Regions from separate parts of the Kitasatospora sp. NPDC051984 genome, predicted to be linked through region 1. Evidence: riboswitches for the same ligand, from Rfam matches in the RefSeq annotation. Region 1 holds a riboswitch; each other region holds the start of a gene.
The links. Region 1 has a riboswitch for cyclic di-AMP ahead of ACIHEI_RS17260 (transglycosylase family protein). Riboswitches for the same ligand answer to the same signal wherever they lie in the genome.
Positions count from the first base shown of each region.

Region 1 (7,009 bases):
GTCGTAGGAGCTGACCCGCGACAGCACCTGCTCGGGTATGTGCACCTGGAGTGAGGTCTCCCACAGCACGAAGCAGAGCGAGACGCCGACTCCGGTGCAGGCCTCCAGCAGGGCGATCACCGCGACCGGAGCGCCGGATCCGATGATCAGCGCCTGGCAGGAGGCAATCGCCATCCCGACGGCCGCCACCGCCATCGGCCGGGCCGGTTTCAGGCGGTAGGCGCAGACGTCGCCGACGATCGAGCCGAGGCCGAAGGCGGTGACCACCACGGCCCAGGCGCCGGCCCCGCCCCACTCGCGATCCGCCAGGACCGGGCCGAGCACGAACACCGAGGGCAGCACCACCACGTGGTACACCGCGATCGCGAGCATGCCCGACCACACCCAGGCCCGTTCTCGCACCTGCCGCCAGCCGACCCGGAGTTCGGCCAGGAACCCGAGTCGCTCGGCCTGCTCCGCACTGGCCCGCCCGCCCACCGCACCGAGTCTCGCCAGCACGGCGGCGCTGGCCGCGAAGCTCGCGGCATCCACCATCAGGGCACCGCCGGGCCCGGCAAGGGCGACCAGCGCGCCGGCCAGCACCGGGCCGATCACCAACCCCACCGAGTGGACGAGCCCGCGCAAGGCATTGGCCTCGCCCAGCCGTTCACCGGACACCAGCAGCGGGATCAGCCCGGTGGAGGCGGGCAGGAAGAACGCGTCCGCCACCCCGAACACCACCATCAGCAGTGCCAGCACCCCGACCCGGGCCGTCCCGGTGAGCAGCAACACCGCGACGGCCGCCTGGACCACGCACCGCACCAGATCGGAGGCCAGCATGATCCGCTGTCTTGGCATCCGGTCCGCCCACACGCCGCCGATCAGCATGAACACCAGCACCGGCAGCAGGCCCGCCGAAGCCACCAGGCCGACATCGGCGGCCGACCCGCCGATCGACAGCACGGCGAACGGCAGCGCGACGAACGACACCCTGTCGCCCAGGACGGACAGCGACTGGCCGACGAACAGACGGGCGAACTGGCGCTCCACCCGGAGTACTTCGGGAATCAGCACAGCCACGGGCACCTCCACAGCGGGTCGGGGAACAGCGATCACCGCGATGGTAGGAAGCTCCCGAAGCAGCTGTCGCGCGATTTATCCGCAACGCCTGCAATGCCCGGATCTCGCTCAACTCGCTTTAATGTCACGGCATTTGATGTCCGCTCAGCTTCCAAGCGCCCAAGCGGGAGCGTCCGCCTTCCCTCCCCCCGCTCCCCCAATCCCACCGATCGGCCAGAATTTCGCACCCGACCATCGGACCGCCGGATCACCCGACCGCCCGACCGCCCGACCGCCCGACCGCCCGGGCGGCGCAACTCGGCCGTAATACGGCCGCGATGAGCTTGTGATTGCTCCGTTCGAGTGATTAGGCTCGGTCCGGCCCGCACCGCCGGGCCCCGCACGCGGCAACGCCGAACCCTGTCCGCCGCGTTGCCGGGTCGACCACCACAACCCTTGGACAGGGACGGGGGAACCAAGTACGTCGCCGCCCCCACGGCTAGGGGTGAAGCCTCCGCACCGGCTCCCGCCGGCACACGGCGGCCGGGCCTCCCTCCGGTCCGAACCCGACAGCTCACCTCGCAGGCGTGCGGAGAGGATCTGGCATGCTCTTCACGGGTTCCGGGCGCCACCGTCGGCAGAGCCAGGCGGAGAAAGCCGCCGAGCGGGCGATCGCCGCAGCCGGCGTCGCCGGCGTCGGCCTCGCCCTGCCGCTGCTCGCCGTGACGGGTGCGCAGGCCGCCCCCAGCACGGTCTGGGACCGGGTCGCCGACTGCGAGAGCGGCGGCAACTGGAGTTCCGACTCGGGCAACGGCCTGTACGGCGGCCTCCAGATCACCGCCCAGCGCTGGATCGACTACGGCGGTACCCGGTACGCCGAGCTGCCCAGCGGAGCCACCCGCAGCCAGCAGATCGCGGTCGCCGAACGGATCCTGGCAACCGAGGGCCCGCAGCCGTGGGTGTCCTGCGCCGACACGGCGGGCCTGCGCACGGTCAGCGCCCCCGGCGTGGTGGACAACAACGACTCGGCGGACGAATCGGGTGCGCTGCGCGGCGCCCGCGGCATCGCCGCCGTCAACACCGCCTCGGACGGCACCGTCGCCCCGCAGAACGCCACTCCGGTGTTCTCCGGCCTGCCCGGCTACGACCCGGTGTACCACGTGTACTGGTACGAGAAGAACGGCGGTTGGTTCTGGACCAGCCACCAGAGCCTGTACGAGCGCTACATACAGCTGACGCACCCCCAGCCGCCTGCGGCCACGCCGTCCCCGGCCCCCACCCCGGAGAGCCCGGCCACCCCGACCGCTCCGACTACGCCGACCGCTCCGACTACGCCGTCGACCGACCCGAGCACCAACCCGAGCCCGAACCCGACCACACCGTCCGACAACCAGAACGGCAACGGGAACGGGAACGGCGCCGAGAACGGCAACAGCACAGGCCACGGCAACGACCAGGGCCAGGGCCAGGGCCAGGACAGCCACGGCAACGGCGGCACCCAGCAGCCCACCACCCCCGACCCGGCCACCACCACGCCGCCCCCGAGCACCTCCACGCCCGGCAGCGCACCCGCGCCCGCCGAATCCCCGTCCGCCGCGACCCCGTCCCCGCAGCCGTACACCGTCGGCCCGGGCGACACGCTGGCGAAGATCGCCCGCAGCCACGAGCTGAACGGCGGCTGGAGCGGTCTCTACCAGAGCAACCAGCAGGTGGTGGGCGAGAACCCGGACCTGATCCACCCGGGCCAGGTGCTGAACCTGGGCTGACGGCCGCCCGGTCGAGCCGCCGTCACTTCGGGACGGCGGCCAGTCCGGTGCAGCCGCGCAGGCCGTCGCGGCGCTGCTGGGCGGCCTTCGCCGCGCTGCCGGTCTGCGGGACGGGCACGCCGCGGCCGTCGATGTGGGCGGGGGTGAAGGTTTCTCCGGTGACGCGTCCGTCGGTGCTGATGGTGAGTGTGGTGACGCCGGTCTCGTCGGAGGCGGTGTAGTTCGAGGTGCCGTACCAGAGGAAGTTGCCGAAGCCGTACGCCACGTAGGTGTTCCCGAGCATGCCCGCACCGAGCATGGTGTGGGCGTGGGTGCCGACCACGGCGGTGGCGCCGGCCGTGGCGAGCTTCTTGGCGAGTGCGGTCTGCGCGGCGGTCGGGCAGGCCACGCCTTCCTCGCCCCAGTGCAGGTAGACCAGCACCACGGGCGCCTGCGCCTTGGCCTCGGTGACGGCGCGCAGCAGGGCCTTCTCGTCGAACGCGGAGGCGATGCCGGCCTTGTGCTCGCCGGCCCGCCACTTCTGGTTGGTGATTTCGTCGACCTGGCTCGCCGCCAGGACGGCGACCTTTGTTCCGCGCACGTCGGCGATGTGGGGCGCGAAGGCTTCGGCCGTGTCCTTGCCGATGCCGATCAGCGGAATCGGGGAGTTGGCCTTGGCGGCGAGGGTGTCGGCGAGGCCGTCGGCGCCGAAGTCGACGGCGTGGTTGTTGGCCTGGGAGAGCACGTCTATCCCGGCGTCCTTGAGCGCGGTGAGCGCCTTGGGGCTGGTGCGGAACGTGTAGGTCTTGGGCTCGGGCTTGCCGCGGCCGGTGATCGCGGTCTCCAGGTTGAGCACCGCCAGGTCGGCGGCGGACAGGGTCTTGGCGATCGGCCCGAGCGCGGTCTCGCCGGCGGGGGCGGTCAGCCGGGAGCCGGTCCGGCCCTCGAAGTGGACGTCGCCCGCGAAGGCCACGGTGATGCTGCCGGCGGCGCCGCTCGGCGCGTTGTCGCCCGAACCCGTGCTCGGAGCACCCGTCGTTCCCGGGCTGCCGGACGTTGCACCTCCGGCGGAGTCCCCGGCGGGGGCGGCGGCCGTCGTCCCACCGCCTCCGGATGGCGTCGATCCGCCGCATCCGGCGACGGCGGTGAGCAGCAGGACGGCGGCAGCGGTGGTGAGTGGTGCGCGGCGCATGGTGATTCCCCCGGATCGTTCGCTGCGTCGCACTGTATCCGCGCCACTCGATCACCGGAAGCCCATCTCGCCACCAAATGATCACAACTGTGCGACCTGATCCGCCGTCGAACCGCTCAGGCGATCACTCCGGCCGCGCGCAGCAGCCAGCGGTTGGCGCGGCCGACCAGTCCGGCCCGGTCCAGCACGCCGATCACCTTCTGCGCCATTTCTGTCTTGGTAGTGCGCCAGTGCGGGTTGGCCCGGGCGACGGCCTTGCCGATCTTCGGGTCGATACCGACGGCGGCGTAGAGCCGGGGGTGGATCAGCGCGGTGGTGGCGTAGTAGATGACCACGCCGAGGAACAGCTGTTCCCACCGCCGCTGCAGCGGCCCGAGCCGCTTGCGGACGAGTTCCTCGCGGGCGTAGGTGATGTGCCGGGACTCTTCGATGACGTGGATCCGGGAGACCTGCCGGGTGAGCGGCTGGACGGTGTCGTCGTTCATCATTTCGCGCTGGAAGGCGTCCAGGATCTCTTCGACGTACATGGTGCCGCCGAAGGTCTGGCTGTGGGTGGAGATCGCCTTGAACAGCCGGCCGAGGTTGTGGGCGACGAATCCGGCACCGTACGCGGGGACACCCATTTTGGCGATCATTCGGGCGAACATGATCGAGTGCCGGCATTCGTCCGCGATCTCGGTGAGCGCGTACTGGACGTGGTTGCTGGTGGGGTCCCGGTCGAAGGCGTGGCGCAGCAGCATCTGCATGAGGATCTCCTCGAACCAGATGCCGACGCTGGCTATCGAGGCGACCTCGTGCTTGGAGAGTTCGACGCGCTCGTCCTCGGTCAGCCGCTCCCACAGGTCGGTGCCGTAGAGGGAGAGGTGGCGGGGCGGGCAGTAGTAGGCGCCGGGGACGGGGTCGGCGTCCCAGTCGACGTCGTTGAGCGGGTTGAACGAGAGCTTCGCGGAGGAGGCGAGCAGGCGTTCAGCGGTGCGTTCCCGGTCGGGGGCGGTGCGCTCGCGGTCGGGGGCGCCGGGGGTGGCGGCGGGGTGGGGCGGCATGCCGGCTCCTTCGCGGTGGGGCGGAGTCGAGGGTGGCCGGGGTGGAACGGGGCCACTGCCGCGAAGGTAGAAGTTATTAGACTGCCCGTCAATACACTGCGCACAAGGAGGCGTTCGCCGTCGGCCCGAGGGCCCGTCAGCCGTGCCAGTCGGCCGGATCGGCCCACGCCGCCAGCATCCGTCCGCTGACGAAGCGCCGCGGGGTGCCGTCCACGGGGTCGGTGAACTCCAGCGACCGTGCCAGCAGTTGGAGCGGACGCCGGTAGTCCTCGGGGTCCTGTTCGGGCAGCAGTTCAGGGTAGATGGGGTCGCCGAGGATCGGCAGGCCGAGGCCGTTCATGTGCACCCGCAGCTGGTGGGTGCGGCCGGTGCGCGGGGCGAGCCGGTAGCGGCCCAGACCGTCGCGGGTCTCCAGTAGCTCGACCCGGCTCTCCGCGTTGGGCTCCCCCGGCACCTGGTAGGCGTCCAGCCGGCCGTGGTCCTTGACCAGCCGGTTGCGCACGGTGGTCGGCAGGGCCACCGCGGAGTCGTGCCGGGCGATCGCCTCGTACGTCTTGACGGCCTCCCGCCGTTCGAACAGTCCCTGGTAGGCGCCCCGGCGGGCGGGGTCGGCGACGAACAGCACCACGCCCGCGGTGAGGCGGTCCAGGCGGTGCGCGGGGCTGAGCCGGGGCAGGCCGAGGTCGCGGCGCAGCCGGGCGAGCGCGGTCTCGGTGGCGTAGCTGCCGCGCGGCGTGGTGGCGAGGAAGTGCGGCTTGTCGGCGACCACGATCCGCTCGTCGCGGTACAGCACCTCGACGGGGAACGGCACCACGGGTTCGGGCGGCCCGGGTTCGCGGTGGAACCACACGTGGCCGCCGGGCCGGTAGGAGGTGTCGGGGGCGATCGGCCCGTCGGTGCCGACGAATTCGCCGGCGTCGAGCATCGCCACTATCCGTCCGGTGCCGGCGGCGGCGCCGTAGCGCTCCTCCAGGTAGGCGCGGACGGTCGGCCAGGGGCCTTCGAGGGGCAGCCGCACGTGGACCGCGTCGATGCCGTCGCGCTGCGGCAGCGGGCTCACGGGAGCGGGGGGCCTACGCGCCACCGGGCGCCACCTGGGGATCTGTCCGACGGGTGTCCATCCGGCCCACGATAGCGGTCGCTCACCCGTCTGGGCGCGGGCGGCCCGGCGTGCGACGATGGCAGGGCGGTACCCGCCCCCGGAACGGCAGGTGGCCAGATGGACACCGACAAGCAGGGTAGTCACCGGATCCGCCCCGCCTCTCCGCTGGCGGAGGGCGGTGCGCAGCTGCCCGACGGCCTGCTGGCCATTCCGGTGGCGACGGCGCTGGTCGCGTCCGACGGCCGGATCCTGCACTGGAGCCCGGACGCGGAGGCCCTGCTCGGTTTTCCCGCCGCGGCGGCGGTGGGCGCCCGCGCCGCGGACCTGCTGGTGGGGGCGGACCGGCGTCCGGAGGTGCTGGAGCTGTTCTCCCGGATCCTCGAGGGCCGCCCGTTCTCGGGGGTCTTCCCGGTACGGCACCGGGACGGGCATCTGGTGCGGCTGGAGTTCCGCACTTTCCCGATCCTCGGCCCGGACGGCACCCCGATGGTGCTGGCGGTGGCCTCCGACGTCAGCGCGGTGCGCCGGCTGGCCTCCGACCTGGCGGTGCTGGACGGTTTCTTCACCCAGTCCCCGGTCGGCATGGCGGTGTTCGACACCGAGCTGCGCTTCGTCCGCCTGAACGAGGCGCTGGCCCGGATCAACGGGGTGCCCCGGCAGGAGAGCGTGCGGCGGCGCCTGACCGAGGTGCTGCCCGCCATCGACGGCCAGCAGGTCGAGGCGATGATGATGAAAGTGCTGGCCGACGGCCGGTCGGTGCTGGACGCCCGCACCCACGGCTGGACGCCGGCCGACCCGGAGCGCGAACACGCCTGGTCGGTGGCGTGTTTCCGGCTGGACGAGCCGGACGGCACGGTGCTCGGGGTGTGCGTGACGGTCGTGGACATCA
Region 1 covers NZ_JBIUCB010000007.1:304,500-311,508, reverse strand. The annotation lists gene ACIHEI_RS17265 (MFS transporter) at 1-1,059, opposite strand, end outside; cyclic di-AMP (ydaO/yuaA leader) riboswitch at 1,474-1,640, shown strand; gene ACIHEI_RS17260 (transglycosylase family protein) at 1,644-2,804, shown strand; gene ACIHEI_RS17255 (CapA family protein) at 2,827-3,975, opposite strand; gene ACIHEI_RS17250 (diiron oxygenase) at 4,092-5,018, opposite strand; gene ACIHEI_RS17245 (pseudouridine synthase) at 5,155-6,078, opposite strand; gene ACIHEI_RS17240 (SpoIIE family protein phosphatase) at 6,238-7,009, shown strand, end outside.

Region 2 (7,009 bases), on a different contig from region 1:
GAGGACGCCGAGGACCCGTTCTCCATCGACGACGTGGCGGGCGACATCGTCGAGAAGCTGATGTACCGCCACCCGCACGTGTTCGCCGACGTCAGCGTCCGGGACTCCGCCGAGACGGAGGCCAACTGGGAGCAGCTGAAGGCCGCAGAGAAGCAGCGCGAATCGGTGCTGGACGGCGTCCCGGCGGGCCTGCCCGCGCTGGCGTACGCGGCGAAACTGGTCTCCCGGGTGCGCCGGGCGCGGTTCACCGGAGTGCCGGACGCGCCGTACGAACTGCCCGCCGAACTCACCGCCGAGACGGCGGGGGAACTGCTGCTGGCGGTCGCACAGCGCGGCTACGACCAGGGCGTGGACGTGGACGCCGCACTGCGGGCGGCGGCCCGGCGCTACCGCCGGGCGGTACGGGCCGCCGAGGGACTGTCCGAGGACGACTGACGGGTCAGCTCGCCAGCGGGACGTCCGAGACCGGGCGGCGGCGCTGGGCCGGCACGACCTCGCCGATCGCCTCGCCGACCAGGGCCAGCACCTCGGCCAGCGGGTCGAGGTGGCCCGACAGTTCGGCGAGCTGGACGACCCGCTCGCCGTCCGGGCCGGCGACCGCGAACAGGTCGATCGGCCCGAGGTGCTTGGCGGCGGTGTCGACCAGCGCGGCGATGTCCGCGGGGTGGTGGATGTCACCGGACACCCCGACCACCGGGCAGCCGGGACGGTCGAGTTCGGCGGCGAGGTCCTCGGCGACACCGGGGCGAAGATCGGCGATGAGCAGGCCGGCGGCTCCGGCGGCGGAGAACCGGCGGGCCAGGTCGGCCCCCTCGCCTCCGTCGAGCACCGCGATGACCACCACTGCACCGGCTACTCGCATGGCCTGCTCCCCTTTCAGAGCGAACCGCGGGCGGTCCGCACGCCGCCCACTGTGGTTCTTGCGGAGGATCGTAGGCTCGCCCCGACTCTCCACAACAGCAATTACCCGCCAGGTGACCAGACTCACGCGACGGCGGTTCCAGATACGGTCAAGACATGCCAGATCAGCCCCACGCCACCCATCCGCAACTCTTCACCTGGGAGTTCGCGGCCGATCCGTATCCGGCGTACGCCTGGCTGCGGGAGAACGCCCCGGTGCACCGCACCACGCTGCCGAGCGGGGTGGAGGCCTGGCTGGTCACCCGGTACGCGGACGCCCGGCAGGCGCTGGCCGACTCCCGGCTCTCCAAGAACCCGGCGCACCACAGCGAACAGGCGCACCGCACCGGCCGGGTGGGCATCCCGGGCGAGCGGCAGGCCGACCTGATGACCCACCTGCTGAACATCGACCCGCCGGACCACACCCGGCTGCGCCGCCTGGTGTCGAAGGCCTTCACACCGCGCCGGGTTGCCGAGTTCGAACCGCGGGTGCAGCAGCTCACCGACCGCCTGATCGACTCCTTCGCGGAGCGCGGCGAGGTCGACCTGATCCACGAGTTCGCCTTCCCGCTGCCGATCTACGCGATCTGCGACCTGCTCGGCGTCCCGCCCGAGGACCAGGACGACCTGCGCGACTGGGCCGGCATGATGATCCGCCATACCGGTGGCAAGCGCGGGGGAGTGGGCCGCGCGGTCAAGCAGATCCGCGGCTACCTGGCCGACCTGATCCACCGCAAGCGCGCCGACCTCGGCGACGACCTGATCTCCGGCCTGATCCGGGCCAGCGACCACGGCGAGCACCTGAGCGAGAACGAGGCCGCGGCGATGGCCTTCATCTTGTTGTTTGCGGGGTTCGAGACGACCATTAATTTGATCGGCAATGGGGCATTTGCCCTGCTCCGCAACCCCGTTCAGCGCACCCTGCTCCAGGAGTCGCTGGCGCGCGGGGAGTCGGGCCTGTTGGAGACCGGCATCGAGGAACTCCTGCGCTACGACGGGCCGGTGGAGCTGGCGACCTGGCGGTTCGCCACCCGGCCGCTGAGCATCGGCGGGGTGGACATCCCGGCGGGCGACCCGGTGCTGGTGGTGCTGGCCGCGGCGGACCGCGACCCGGACCGGTTCTCCGACGAGAACACCCTGGACCTGGCCCGGACGGACAATCCGCACCTCGGTTTCGGACACGGCATCCACTACTGCATCGGTGCGCCGCTGGCCCGGCTCGAAGGGCAGCGCGCGATCGGCACACTGCTGACACGGCTGCCGGACCTCCAGTTGGCCGCCGATCCGGCCGAACTCCGTTGGCGGGGTGGGCTGATCATGCGCGGGCTGCGCGAACTCCCGGTCTCCTTCACGCCCCGCTGACCCGGTTTCGACCGCCGCCGTCCTGCCCTCGCCCCGCCCCCGCACGTCACCGTCCGTGGGCCCGGTGGGGGCGCGGGTGCGCCCCCACCTGGGGCGAATACGGACATACATGGACGGTTTGTGCACGAGAAGTGAAGGTCCGTAATTTCGACGTGATACCGGTGATATGAGCTTGTGATTGCTCGTCAGCTCTGCTTACTCTCCGATTTGCCCGCAGCTGCGGGCCCCGAGCGCGGCACGCCGAGTCCTGTCCGCCGCACCCTCGGGACACCGACCAGGATTCGGACAGGAGCGGGGGAACCAGGTGTGAACGCCGTACTCCCAACGGCTTGGGGTGAAGCCGCCGGGGAACGGACGCAACCGCGTCCGGACCTCCCGGCGGCCGGGCCAGCCTCCCGGTCCGAACCCGACAGCTCACCTCGTAGGCGTGCGGAGAGGAAGTCCCATGCTGTTCACCGGTACTGGACGTCACCGCCGTAGCACCAAGGCCGAGAAGGTCGTCGCCGCTGCAGGCGTCGCCTCCGTGGGCCTGGCCCTGCCCCTGCTCTCCGCCACCGGAGCGGCAGCCGCACCCGCCGACACCTGGGACCGCGTGGCCCAGTGCGAGAGCGGCGGGGACTGGAGCATCAACACCGGAAACGGGTACTACGGCGGCCTGCAGTTCTCCTCCTCCACCTGGCGCGCCTACGGCGGCGGCGACTACGCCGCCCGCGCCGACCAGGCCACCCGCTCCGAGCAGATCGCGGTGGCCGAGCGGGTGCTCGCCTCCCAGGGGCCCGGCGCCTGGCCGTCCTGCTCGATCAAGGCCGGTCTGTCCCGCGGCGGCGACAGCTCCGAGGACACCGCCTCCCGCTCGCAGCAGCGCGCGGCGGCGCCCGAGCGGAAGCAGACGAAGTCGCAGCAGCAGTCGAAGAGTTCGAAGCAGAGCGCCCCGGCCGACGGGTCGACGCAGTCCGGCACCGGGAACTACACCGTGCAGGAGGGCGACACGCTGTCCGGGATCGCCGCCGCGCGGAACGTGTCCGGCGGCTGGGAGCAGCTGTTCCGGGCGAACCGCGAACTGATCGGCGCCGACCCCGATGTGATCATGCCCGGCCAGGTGCTGGCGCTGTGACGGCGCGGTCCGGCCGGCTCCGGCCCGGCGGTGGTATAGACCCTTCGTCGGTCTGACGATTCGTCCGCTCCGGGCGTGCGCCCAGCAGTTCGCGCCGCCCGGAGCCCGCCGCCGACGGGCAAACAGGTGAACTACCAGTGAGTAGCCGGGTCACACGGTGAGACGGGGCCCGGCCGGGCGTGGCCGTGGGCATGTCTGCGGCTAGGCTCTGGGCGTAACGACCACACATCCGCTTCCGCTAGGAGATGCCTCGTGCCGTCCATTGATGTCGTCGTAGCCCGTGAGATCCTCGACTCCCGCGGCAACCCCACGGTCGAGGTCGAGGTCGGTCTCGACGATGGCAGCACCGGTCGTGCGGCTGTCCCGTCGGGTGCCTCCACCGGCGCCTTCGAGGCGCTGGAGCTCCGCGACGGCGACAAGAACCGCTACTTCGGCAAGGGCGTCGAGAAGGCCGTCCTCGCCGTCATCGAGCAGATCGGCCCGGAGCTGGTCGGCTACGACGCCACCGAGCAGCGCCTGATCGACCAGGCCATGCTCGACCTGGACGCCACCCCGGACAAGTCCTCGCTCGGCGCCAACGCCATCCTCGGCGTCTCGCTCGCCGTCGCGCACGCCGCCTCCGAGGCCAGCGACCTGCCGCTGTTCCGCTACCTGGGCGGCCCGAACGCGCACGTGCTGCCGGTCCCGATGATGAACATCCTCAACGGCGGCTCGCACGCGGACTCCAACGTCGACATCCAGGAGTTCATGATCGCCCCGATCGGCGCGGAGTCCTTCTCCGAGGCCGTCCGCTGGGGCGTCGAGGTCTACCACACCCTCAAGGGCGTGCTGAAGGAGCGCGGGCTGTCCACCGGCCTGGGCGACGAGGGCGGCTTCGCCCCGAACCTGGACTCCAACCGCGAGGCCCTGGACCTCATCACCGAGGCCATCAAGAAGGCCGGCTACACCCCGGGCAAGGACATCGCGCTGGCCCTGGACGTCGCCGCGTCCGAGTTCTACAAGGACGGCGCCTACCAGTTCGAGGGCAAGGCCCTGTCGGCCGCCGAGCTGGTCGAGTACTACGCCGAGCTGGTCGCCGCCTACCCGCTGGTCTCCATTGAGGACCCGCTGGACGAGTCCGACTGGGACGGCTGGAAGGCCATCACCGACAAGCTGGGCGACAAGGTCCAGCTGGTCGGCGACGACCTGTTCGTCACCAACCCGGAGCGCCTGCGCAAGGGCATCGAGACCGGCACCGCCAACGCGCTGCTGGTGAAGGTCAACCAGATCGGCTCGCTCACCGAGACCCTGGACGCCGTCGAGCTGGCCCAGCGCAACGGCTACCGCTGCATGATGTCGCACCGCTCCGGCGAGACCGAGGACGTCACCATCGCCGACCTCGCCGTCGCCACCAACTGCGGCCAGATCAAGACCGGCGCCCCGGCCCGCTCCGAGCGCGTCGCCAAGTACAACCAGCTGCTGCGCATCGAGGAGATCCTCGACGACGCCGCGGAGTACGCCGGCCGCGGCGCGTTCCCCCGGTTCCGCTCTGCGGACAAGTAAGCACAGCAAGGGCTGACCAGTACTGAGCCTGTTGTGACCGGTGCCCCGGCCTCCACCGCGTAGGGTGGGGCCGGGGCACCGGCATGCGCAGGAGGGGCGACCAGATGGCCAAGTGGAGAATTCCCGGACTGGCGGCGCGCCCGCGCTTCACCAGCCGGGCCACCGTGCTGGTCCTCGTCCTGTGCTCGCTGGTGGCGATACTCGCGTACCCGGCCCGGCAGTACATCGCGCAGCGCGGCGAGATCGCCGATCAGCGGGCCAAGGCCGATCACGCCCGCCAGCAGGTCGACGAACTGCGCCGGGCCAAGGCCCGCTGGCAGGACCCGGAGTTCGTCAAGGCCCAGGCCCGGGAGCGGCTGCACTACGCGCTGCCGGGCGAGACCCCGTTCGTGTCGGTCGCGCCGCCGCCCGCGCAGGGCGAGAAGCAGTCCGCCTCGGACGGCGCCGGCCGGCCCAAGGCCGCCCGTCCCTGGTACTCCGGCTTCTGGGACTCGGTGGACGCCGCCGACACCGCGATCGCCGCTCCACCCGCAGCTCCCTGACGCCACCCCACCCGCCCCCTCCTGACGAACAGACTCCTGATGAGCAACCAGAACCCTCCCGTCTCCGACAACGACGTCGCCGCCATCGCCGCCCAGCTCGGCCGGGTGCCGCGCGGGCTGCGTTCCGTCGCCCACCGCTGCCCGTGCGGCAACCCGGACGTGGTGGAGACCGCGCCCCGGCTGCCCGACGGCACGCCGTTCCCGACGCTCTACTACTTGACCTGCCCCAAGGCCGCCTCGCTGATCGGCACCCTGGAGGCGGACGGCGTGATGAAGGAGCAGACCGCCCGGCTCGCCGAGGACCCCGAGCTCGCCGCCGCCTACCAGGCCGCGCACGAGGACTACATCGCCCGCCGGGACGCCATCGAGGTGCTGGAGGGCTTCCCCAGCGCCGGCGGCATGCCCGACCGGGTCAAGTGCCTGCACGTGCTGGTCGGCCACTCGCTGGCGGCCGGCGAGGGCGTCAACCCGCTCGGCGACGAGGCGATCGGCATGCTGGAGGACTGGTGGGCCAAGGGCCCGTGCGTCAGCCCCGCCGAGGTCGAGGCCGCCGGTGAGCGGGTCGCCCGCAACAAGGCCAAGGCCCAGGACCACGCCGCGGTGATCGCCGCCAAGGAGGCGCTGACCGCCGAGCGGGCCGAGCGCGCGGCGCGCAAGGCCGAGGAGGACGACGAGTCGTGAGCACCATCCGGGTCGCCGCGATCGACTGCGGCACCAACTCGATCCGCCTGCTGATCGCCGACCTGGACCCGGAGACCGGGGAGATCGTCGATCTGGACCGGCGGATGCTGATCGTCCGGCTCGGCCAGGGCGTCGACAAGACCGGTCGGCTGCACCCCGAGGCGCTGGACCGCACCTTCGCGGCCTGCCGCGAGTACGCGGAGATCATCGCCGCGCACGGGGTCGGCCCGGAGCGGATCCGGATGGTCGCCACCTCGGCCTCCCGGGACGCCGAGAACGCCGCCGAGTTCACCGCCGGAGTCAAGGCGATCCTCGGCATCACCCCGAGCGTGGTCAGCGGCGACGAGGAGGCCCGGCTCTCCTTCACCGGCGCCACCCGCGAGCTGCTCGGCGGCCCGCACCGCCCGCCCTACCTGGTGTTCGACCTGGGCGGCGGCTCCACCGAATTCGTGCTCGGCGAGCAGGACGTGCGGGCCGCGCACTCGATGGACATCGGCTGCGTGCGGATGACGGAGCGGCACTTCGCGGGCGGGCAGCCCACCGAGGTGCAGATCGCCGCCGCCCGGGCCGACATCCGGGCCGCGCTGGACACCGTCGAGGCGAGCGTCCCACTGGCGGACGGCGCCACCCTGGTCGGCCTGGCCGGCACCGTCACCACGGTCGCCGGGATCGCGCTGGAGCTGCCCGGCTACGACTCCGAGCGGATCCACCACGCGGTGCTGACCGTCCAGCAGGTGCGGGAGACCGCCGAGTGGCTGCTGCACTCCTCGCACGCCGAGCGGGCCGCCGTCCCCGTGATGCACCCCGGCCGGGTCGACGTGATCGCGGCCGGCGCGCTGGTGCTGCTGGAGATCATGGAGCGCACCGG
Region 2 covers NZ_JBIUCB010000001.1:382,612-389,620, forward strand. The annotation lists gene ACIHEI_RS01755 (MazG family protein) at 1-435, shown strand, start outside; gene ACIHEI_RS01760 (SDR family NAD(P)-dependent oxidoreductase) at 440-862, opposite strand; gene ACIHEI_RS01765 (cytochrome P450) at 1,018-2,262, shown strand; cyclic di-AMP (ydaO/yuaA leader) riboswitch at 2,505-2,704, shown strand; gene ACIHEI_RS01770 (transglycosylase family protein) at 2,708-3,376, shown strand; gene eno (phosphopyruvate hydratase) at 3,629-4,918, shown strand; gene ACIHEI_RS01780 (septum formation initiator family protein) at 5,023-5,460, shown strand; partial or broken gene ACIHEI_RS01785 (DUF501 domain-containing protein) at 5,457-6,006, shown strand; gene ACIHEI_RS01790 (exopolyphosphatase) at 6,138-7,009, shown strand, end outside.
Region 2: another riboswitch for cyclic di-AMP. It lies ahead of ACIHEI_RS01770 (transglycosylase family protein); the one in region 1 lies ahead of ACIHEI_RS17260 (transglycosylase family protein).

Region 3 (7,009 bases), on a different contig from region 1:
ACCATCGAGTCGGTGCGCTGCCGCTGGTGCAACGCCGTGGACCAGGTCGAGCTGGTCGCCCGCCCGGGCGCCGAGGAGCCCGAGGACGGCGGCCCCGCGCAGGGCTGACACGCTTCCACCGCCCCGCGTCCCCGTCCGCGCCCCGGACCGGGGCGCGGGGCGGACTCGTCGGCGGGGTGCTGTCGGTGCGGCACGGTAGACGGGACAATTGCAAGCAGCGGCGGACACCAACGCCCCCGGCACCCGCCGGGGCCCGCCCGGATCAGGATCGGAGCCGAGAACAGTGGCGGAGGCAGCGAACGCGCCCGCGGGCACGGACGGGACCGCGCACGCTCCGGTCCATGAGGAAATCGGCCCGGTCGAGGCCGGGTCGGTCACCGAGGCCGGTTCGGTCACCGAGGCCGGCGGCGACATGGCCGGCCGGGCGCTGCCCGAGGGAGTGCGCCGCCGGGTGGTGGGCATCGCCTCCGACGCGCTCGGCGGCATCGCCGCCGGCGAACTGCCCGCCGCGCTGCGCCCGTACGCCAAGTTCACCGCCGCCCGGCGGGCCAAGTACGCGGCCACCGCGCTGGCCGCCGCGCTGGAGTCCGACCCCGCGTTCCGGGTGCGGATAGCCGAGCGGCTGCGGCTCGGCCAGCCGGACCTGGTGCGTGCCCTGGAGGCGGGCACCGTGCCGGCCGCCGCCGACCCGATGGACGTGGCCGCCGCCGCCTACCTGGTGCGGCCCACCGGCTGGGCCCGGCTGGTCGAGGAGGCCGGCGAACAGGCCGAACGGGTCGACGCCGAGAGCGTCGCCGCCGAGGCCGCCCGGCTGGCCGAGAAGCTCCACGAGGAGCTGGCCGAGGCCCGCACCACCGCCCGCGCCGAGCTGGAGCGCCACCGCGCCGAGTCCGAAGGGGTGCGCCGGGAGGCGGACTCGCTGCGCAAGAAGGTCCGCTCGCTGGAGGCCGACACCCGCCGCGCGCAGGCCGAGAGCCGCCGACTGGCCGCCGAACTGGAGGCCGCCCGGGCCGCCGCCGCCGCCGAGCGCGGCGCCGCCGAGATCGAGGCCCGCCGGCTGCGGCACCGGGTCGCCGAACTGGAGGCGGCCGTGGAGACCGGCCGGCGCACCGCCCGGGAGGGCCGCAGCGTCGAGGACATGCGGCTGCGGCTGCTGCTGGACACCGTGCTGCAGTCCGCGCAGGGCCTGCAGCGGGAGCTGGCGCTGCCGGTGACGGCGCTGCGCCCGGCCGACCTGGTGGAGGCGGTGGAGCCCGGTTCGGCCTCGCCGCACGACGTGGCCCGGCGCGGGCTGGCCGAGGACGATCCGGCGCTGCTGGACCAGCTGCTGGCCATCCCGCAGGTCCACCTGGTGGTGGACGGCTACAACGTGACCAAGACCGGCTACCCGCAACTGCCGTTGGAGCAGCAGCGGTTGAGGCTGCTGGGCGGTCTGGCGATGCTGGCCCAGCGGACCCAGGCCGAGGTGACCTGCGTGTTCGACGGCCAGGACCTGGACGTTCCGGTGATCATGGCCCCGCCGCGTGGCGTCCGGGTCCGGTTCAGCCGGACCGGGGAGACCGCGGACGAGCTGATCCGCCGCCTGGTGCGGGCCGAGCCGCAGGGCCGGCCGGTGGTGGTGGTGTCCGCCGACAAGGAGGTCGCGGACGGGGTGCGCAAGGCCGGCGCCCGCCCGGTGGCCTCGGTTCTGCTGCTGAACCGCCTGTCGCGCAGCTGACGGCCGCTCAGCGGTGTTGGGGCGTCCGGAGTGTGTCGGTGTGGTGAAGAGGGGCGGAGAAGTGAATCCGGGAGCCCCCCGGGAGTGGACGCGGAGGCAGGGACTTCACTAGGGTCTGGCGTCAAACCTATATTCCGGACTATCGCTCTAACGGGTGAGTCCAGAGGAAGAAGGAGCACCGCCTTGGCCTCCCACCGCCGTCCCAAGCAGCCGAGTCGCGCCCGGGTGACCGTGCTCACCGCTGCCGCCGCGACCGCGGTCGCCCTGTCGGCCCAGGTGAGTGCGCACGCCGCGCCGGCCCAGCCGAACAAGGACGAGATCAAGGCGCAGGTCGACAAGCTCATGGAGGAGCAGGAGCAGGCGGCCGAGAAGTACAACGGCGCCAAGGAGAAGGCCGACCAGCTCCGCAAGCAGGCCGACCAGCTGCAGGACCAGCTGGCCCGCAGCCAGGACCAGCTGAACGAGCTGTCCTCCGGGCTCGCGGCGGTGGCCGGCGACCAGTACCGGCACGCGGGCGTCGACCCGTCGATGCAGCTGATGCTCTCCGCCGACCCGGACAAGTACCTGGACAAGGCGTCTTCCTTCGACCAGGCGGCCAGCACCCAGGCCGAGACCCTGAAGTCGCTGCAGGACCAGCAGCGCCGGCTGAACCAGCAGAAGCAGGAAGCGGCGGACGTCCTGAAGGAGCTGGACAACTCCACCCAGGCGCTCAACGACGCCAAGAACGAGGTCAGGACCAAGCTGGAGCAGGCGCAGAACCTGCTCAACCAGCTCTCCGCCTCCGACCGGCGGGCGATCACGCAAGGCGACGGCGCCGCCTCGCGCAGTGCCGACCGGGTCGACCCGGCCACCCTGCCGAAGGCCGCCGGCTACGCCGGGGTCGCGGTGCAGCGGGCGCTCGACAAGCGCGGTGCGCCGTACGTGTGGGGTGCGACCGGCCCGAGCACCTTCGACTGCTCCGGCCTGATGGTGTGGGCGTACGCGCAGGCCGGCGTCTCGCTGCCGCGCACCTCGCAGGCGCAGGGCAGCTACGGCGCCAGCGTGGGTACCGACTGGCACAACGCCCAGCCCGGTGACCTGGTGGTCTACTACGGCGACCGGCACCACGTCGGCATGTACATCGGCAACGGCATGGTGGTGCACGCGCCGCACACCGGTGACGTGGTGAAGACCATGAAGGTCGACGCGATGCCGATCTCGACCATCCGTCGGGTCTGACGGGCCGACAAACCGGACATACGCCCCTCGGGGCGACAATTGACACGCCGTGACACGCCCGGGCGGGTCGAGATCCTGCTGTGATCTCGAACACGTCCGGGCGTCGCGTTTCCCAGGCGAACGGCGGGAAATGCTACGCACTGTGCAACGAATCCCTTACGTTCGGTCAGTTTCGTAATCGAAATTGACTCAGATTCAGATTTTTTTCCGACAAGGATTTGAACGGATCACGGATCGGTTACTAGGGTCATAGTTCGACCACCGCAGAGTCGATCGCCCAAGGGGGGCGACGGCGGAGGTCGCCGCCGAGTCCGTGACGCAGCGGGTGGATCGTCAGAACGAGATCCGCCGACGGGGATACCCCTGAGGGGGTTGCTGTCGAACGGAGCCGGGGAACCACGTTCCCCCGGGGTGAATCGGCGCCAGGTCGGCCGCGAGAGCGGCCGGTGAGGCGCTGTAGGGCGTCTCTTCCGGCCCGAACCCGTCAGCTCACCCGGTAGGCGGTGTGAGGAAGAAGGAGTCCGCCTTCGTGGCGTCCCATCGCCGTCCCAAGCCCGTCGGCCGTGCCCGGGTCTCGATTCTCACTGCCGCTGCCGCCACCGCCGTCGCGCTGTCCGCCCAGACCGGCGCGCACGCCGATCCGGCGCCCACCAAGGACCAGGTCAAGGCGCAGGTCGACCAGCTCAACGAGCAGGCCGAGGTGAAGACCGAGGCGCTCAACGCCTCCGTCGAGAAGCAGCAGAACCTGCAGAAGCAGGTCACCCAACTGCAGGACCAGCTGGCCCGCCAGCAGGAGCAGGTGACCACCGTCCAGGACAGCCTGGCGACGATCGCCGCCGAGCAGTACCGCAACGGCGGCATGCCGCAGACCATGCAGCTGATGCTCTCCAGCAACCCGGACAGCTTCCTCGGGCAGGCCGGAACGCTGAACACGGTCGGCGCCACCCAGGCCGACCTGCTCAAGAGCTTCAAGGCCGAGCAGGCCAAGCTCGACGGGCAGCGCGAGGAGGCCGCGCAGAAGCTCGCCGAACTGGACACCACCACGAAGGCCCTCAAGGCCGACAAGGAAGACGTCCAGTCCAAGCTGGCCAAGGCGCAGGAGCTGCTCAACACGCTCACCCAGAAGGAGCGCGACGATCTCGCGGCGGCCGAGGCCAAGGCCGCGAACGACTCCCGCACCCAGGCCGAGCGCGCCTCCCGCGACAACACCCGCACCGACCTCGGCGCCCCGCCGGCCCAGGCCCCGGCCGGCTACGCGGGTGCCGCGATGAACGCCGCGCTGTCCAAGCTGGGCAGCTGGTACTCCTACGGCGCGGCCGGCCCGAGCACCTTCGACTGCTCCGGTCTGATGCAGTGGGCGTACGCCCAGGCGGGTGTCTCCATCCCGCGCACCTCGCAGGCCCAGGCGGGCGCCGGCACCAGCCTCGGCACCAACATCGCCAACGCCCGTCCGGGTGACCTGATCATCTACTACGGCGACCAGCACCACGTCGGCATGTACGTCGGAAACGGGCAGATCGTGCACGCCCCGCACACCGGCGCGCAGGTCCGCTACGAGTCGGCGACCGTCATGCCGATCACCAAGATCGTCCGGATCTGACGGCCGCTCGGAGCCTTCGGCCCGGCACCCCGCACAGGGGGTGCCGGGCCGCTCTCGTTCCGGTGTCCGATTCGCGGTCGAATATTCGAAGTTGTCAGGGTTTGGACTGGATCCGTCCGACTCGCTAACCTCTGCCCCGGCCCCCCGTGCGGACGGCCGTCCGATCCGCGGGCGGCGGCGGAGGCCGGAGCTCAGGAACGGAGTCGTCGCACGTGCCAGTGCACCGTCGCCCCCCACTGCCCGGTGTCCAACGCCTCGCCCGAGCCCTGGCGCTCACCGCCGCCGCGACGGGCGTGATCCATCTCGGCGTCGCCCCGGCCGCCGCCACTCCGGCCGACCCGCCGGACCGCGCCGACGTCAAGGCGCAGGTCGACCAGCTGTACGACGAGGCCGAGCAGGCCTCCGAGAAGTACAACGCCGCCCAGGAACAGCAGAAACGGCTGCAGCGCGAGGCCGGCATCCTGCTGACCCAGGTCGCCGCCGGGCAGGACGACCTCAACCGGCTGCGCGCCGACCTCGGGGCGGTGGTCGCCGCCCAGTACCGCGCCCAGGGCCTCGACCCCACGCTGCGGCTGATGCTCGACAACGACCCGGCGTCCTACCTGGCCGGCGCCCGCTCGCTCGGCCAGGCCACCGCCCGGCAGAACGAGACCCTGCGCGACCTGCGCGAACGACAACGCCGGCTGGACCAGCGCCGTCAGGAGACCGCGGCCAAACTCGACGAACTGGAACAGGCCCGGCACCGCCTGGCCGCCGCCAAGGACGAAGTCCGCACCCGCCTCGCCCGGGCCCGGCAGCTGCTCGGCGACCTCACCGCCGCCGAGCGCGACCGGCTCGCCTACGACGACGACGCCCGGGCCGCCCGCGGCGCCGACCGCTTCGACCTCGGCAACGAGCCTCCCGCGTCCGACCGCGCCGCCGCCGCGCTGAACGCGGCCGTCTCGAAGATCGGCTCCTCGTACGTGTACGGATCCACCGGGCCCAGCACGTTCGACTGCTCCGGTCTGATGTACTGGGCGTGGCGGCAGGCCGGAGTGACCCTGCCGCGGACCTCGCAGGGGCAGGCCTCGGCCGGCCGGCGGGTGAGCCTCGCCGAAGCCCGGCCCGGAGACCTGGTGATCTTCTTCAAGGACAGGCACCACGTCGGCATGTACGCCGGCGGCGGTGTCGTCGTGCACGCGCCGCACCCCGGCGCCCGGGTCCGCTACGAGAGCGTCAGCGCGATGCCGGTCAACTCGGTGGTGCGGGTCTGAGCCAGCACGAGCCCCTGGTCACCGACCTGCCGCAGGCGCCGGCGCCGCGGCAGGCCGGTGCTTCGCCGTCCCGGCGGGCCGCACTGCTGGTCGCCGCCGGGTGCGCGGCCCAGCTCTCGCTGCCCCGGGTGCTCCCCGCCGGGCCCGCCGGACCGGCCGCCGCCCCGCCCGGGCCGGGCGCGCCGTCCGGGGCCCGGGACGCCGTGGCGCAGGTGCTGTCGCGGCGGGCGGGCGCGATCCTGCGGCGCGACCCCGCCGGGCTGCCGACGGCGGCGGGCGCCGAGGAGGCCGACCGGGACCTGCTCACCCGCACCGCCGCGATCCGGTTCACCGAGTACACGCTGCGGCTGACCACCTTCACCGAACCCGCGCCCGGCGCCGAACGGTTGACCGTCGGCGCCGAACTCGGCTACCGGATCTCCGGCGTGGACGACTACCCGGCGCTGCTGGAGCGGCAGATCGACCTGCAGCGCGAGCCGGCCGGCTGGCGGGTGCTCCGGGAGGTGCCCACCGGCGCGGTGGCGCCCTGGGACCTGGGCACCGTCCGGACCGCGACCGGGCGGCACAGTCTGGCGCTGGGCCTCGGCGAGGACGGCGAACTCGCCGACCTGGCCGCCCTCGCCGACCGTGCGGTGCCCACCGTCGAAGGCGTCTGGGGTCCCTGGAAGCCCGGCCGACTGCTGCTCGAACTGCCGCTCACCGTCCAGCAGTTCGCCCGCCGGATGGATGTATCCGCAGACGCGTACCAGGGGATAGCCGCAGTCACCCTGGCGGTCGGCGGCGCGCCGACGCACACCCCCGCGGATCGGATCGTGGTCAACCCCGACGCGTACCGGCAGCTCAGCGAGCTCGGCCGCCGGGTGGTGGTGACCCACGAGGCCACCCACGTCGCCACCCGGGCCGACACCAAGGCGTGCACCCCGCTGTGGCTGTCCGAGGGCGTCGCCGACTACACCGGCTACCAGGGCACCGGGCGGACCACCCGGCAGATCGTCCCCGAACTCGCCAAGGACGTCCGGGCCGGGCGGATGCCCACCGGGCTGCCCACCGACGACGCGTTCACCGCCGGCTCGGCCGGCATCTCGCAGGCCTACGAACTGTCCTGGCTGGCCTGCGACTTGATCGCCCACCGGTACGGGCCGGACCGGCTGGTGGCGCTCTACCGGGCCGTCGGGCAGAACGGCGCCGGCGGCCTGGAACGCGCCTTCCGGGCCGAACTCG
Region 3 covers NZ_JBIUCB010000004.1:7,199-14,207, reverse strand. The annotation lists gene ACIHEI_RS09320 (hypothetical protein) at 1-108, shown strand, start outside; gene ACIHEI_RS09315 (NYN domain-containing protein) at 413-1,717, shown strand; gene ACIHEI_RS09310 (NlpC/P60 family protein) at 1,901-2,935, shown strand; cyclic di-AMP (ydaO/yuaA leader) riboswitch at 3,302-3,454, shown strand; gene ACIHEI_RS09305 (NlpC/P60 family protein) at 3,465-4,535, shown strand; gene ACIHEI_RS09300 (NlpC/P60 family protein) at 4,748-5,788, shown strand; gene ACIHEI_RS09295 (hypothetical protein) at 5,917-7,009, shown strand, end outside.
Region 3: another riboswitch for cyclic di-AMP. It lies ahead of ACIHEI_RS09305 (NlpC/P60 family protein); the one in region 1 lies ahead of ACIHEI_RS17260 (transglycosylase family protein).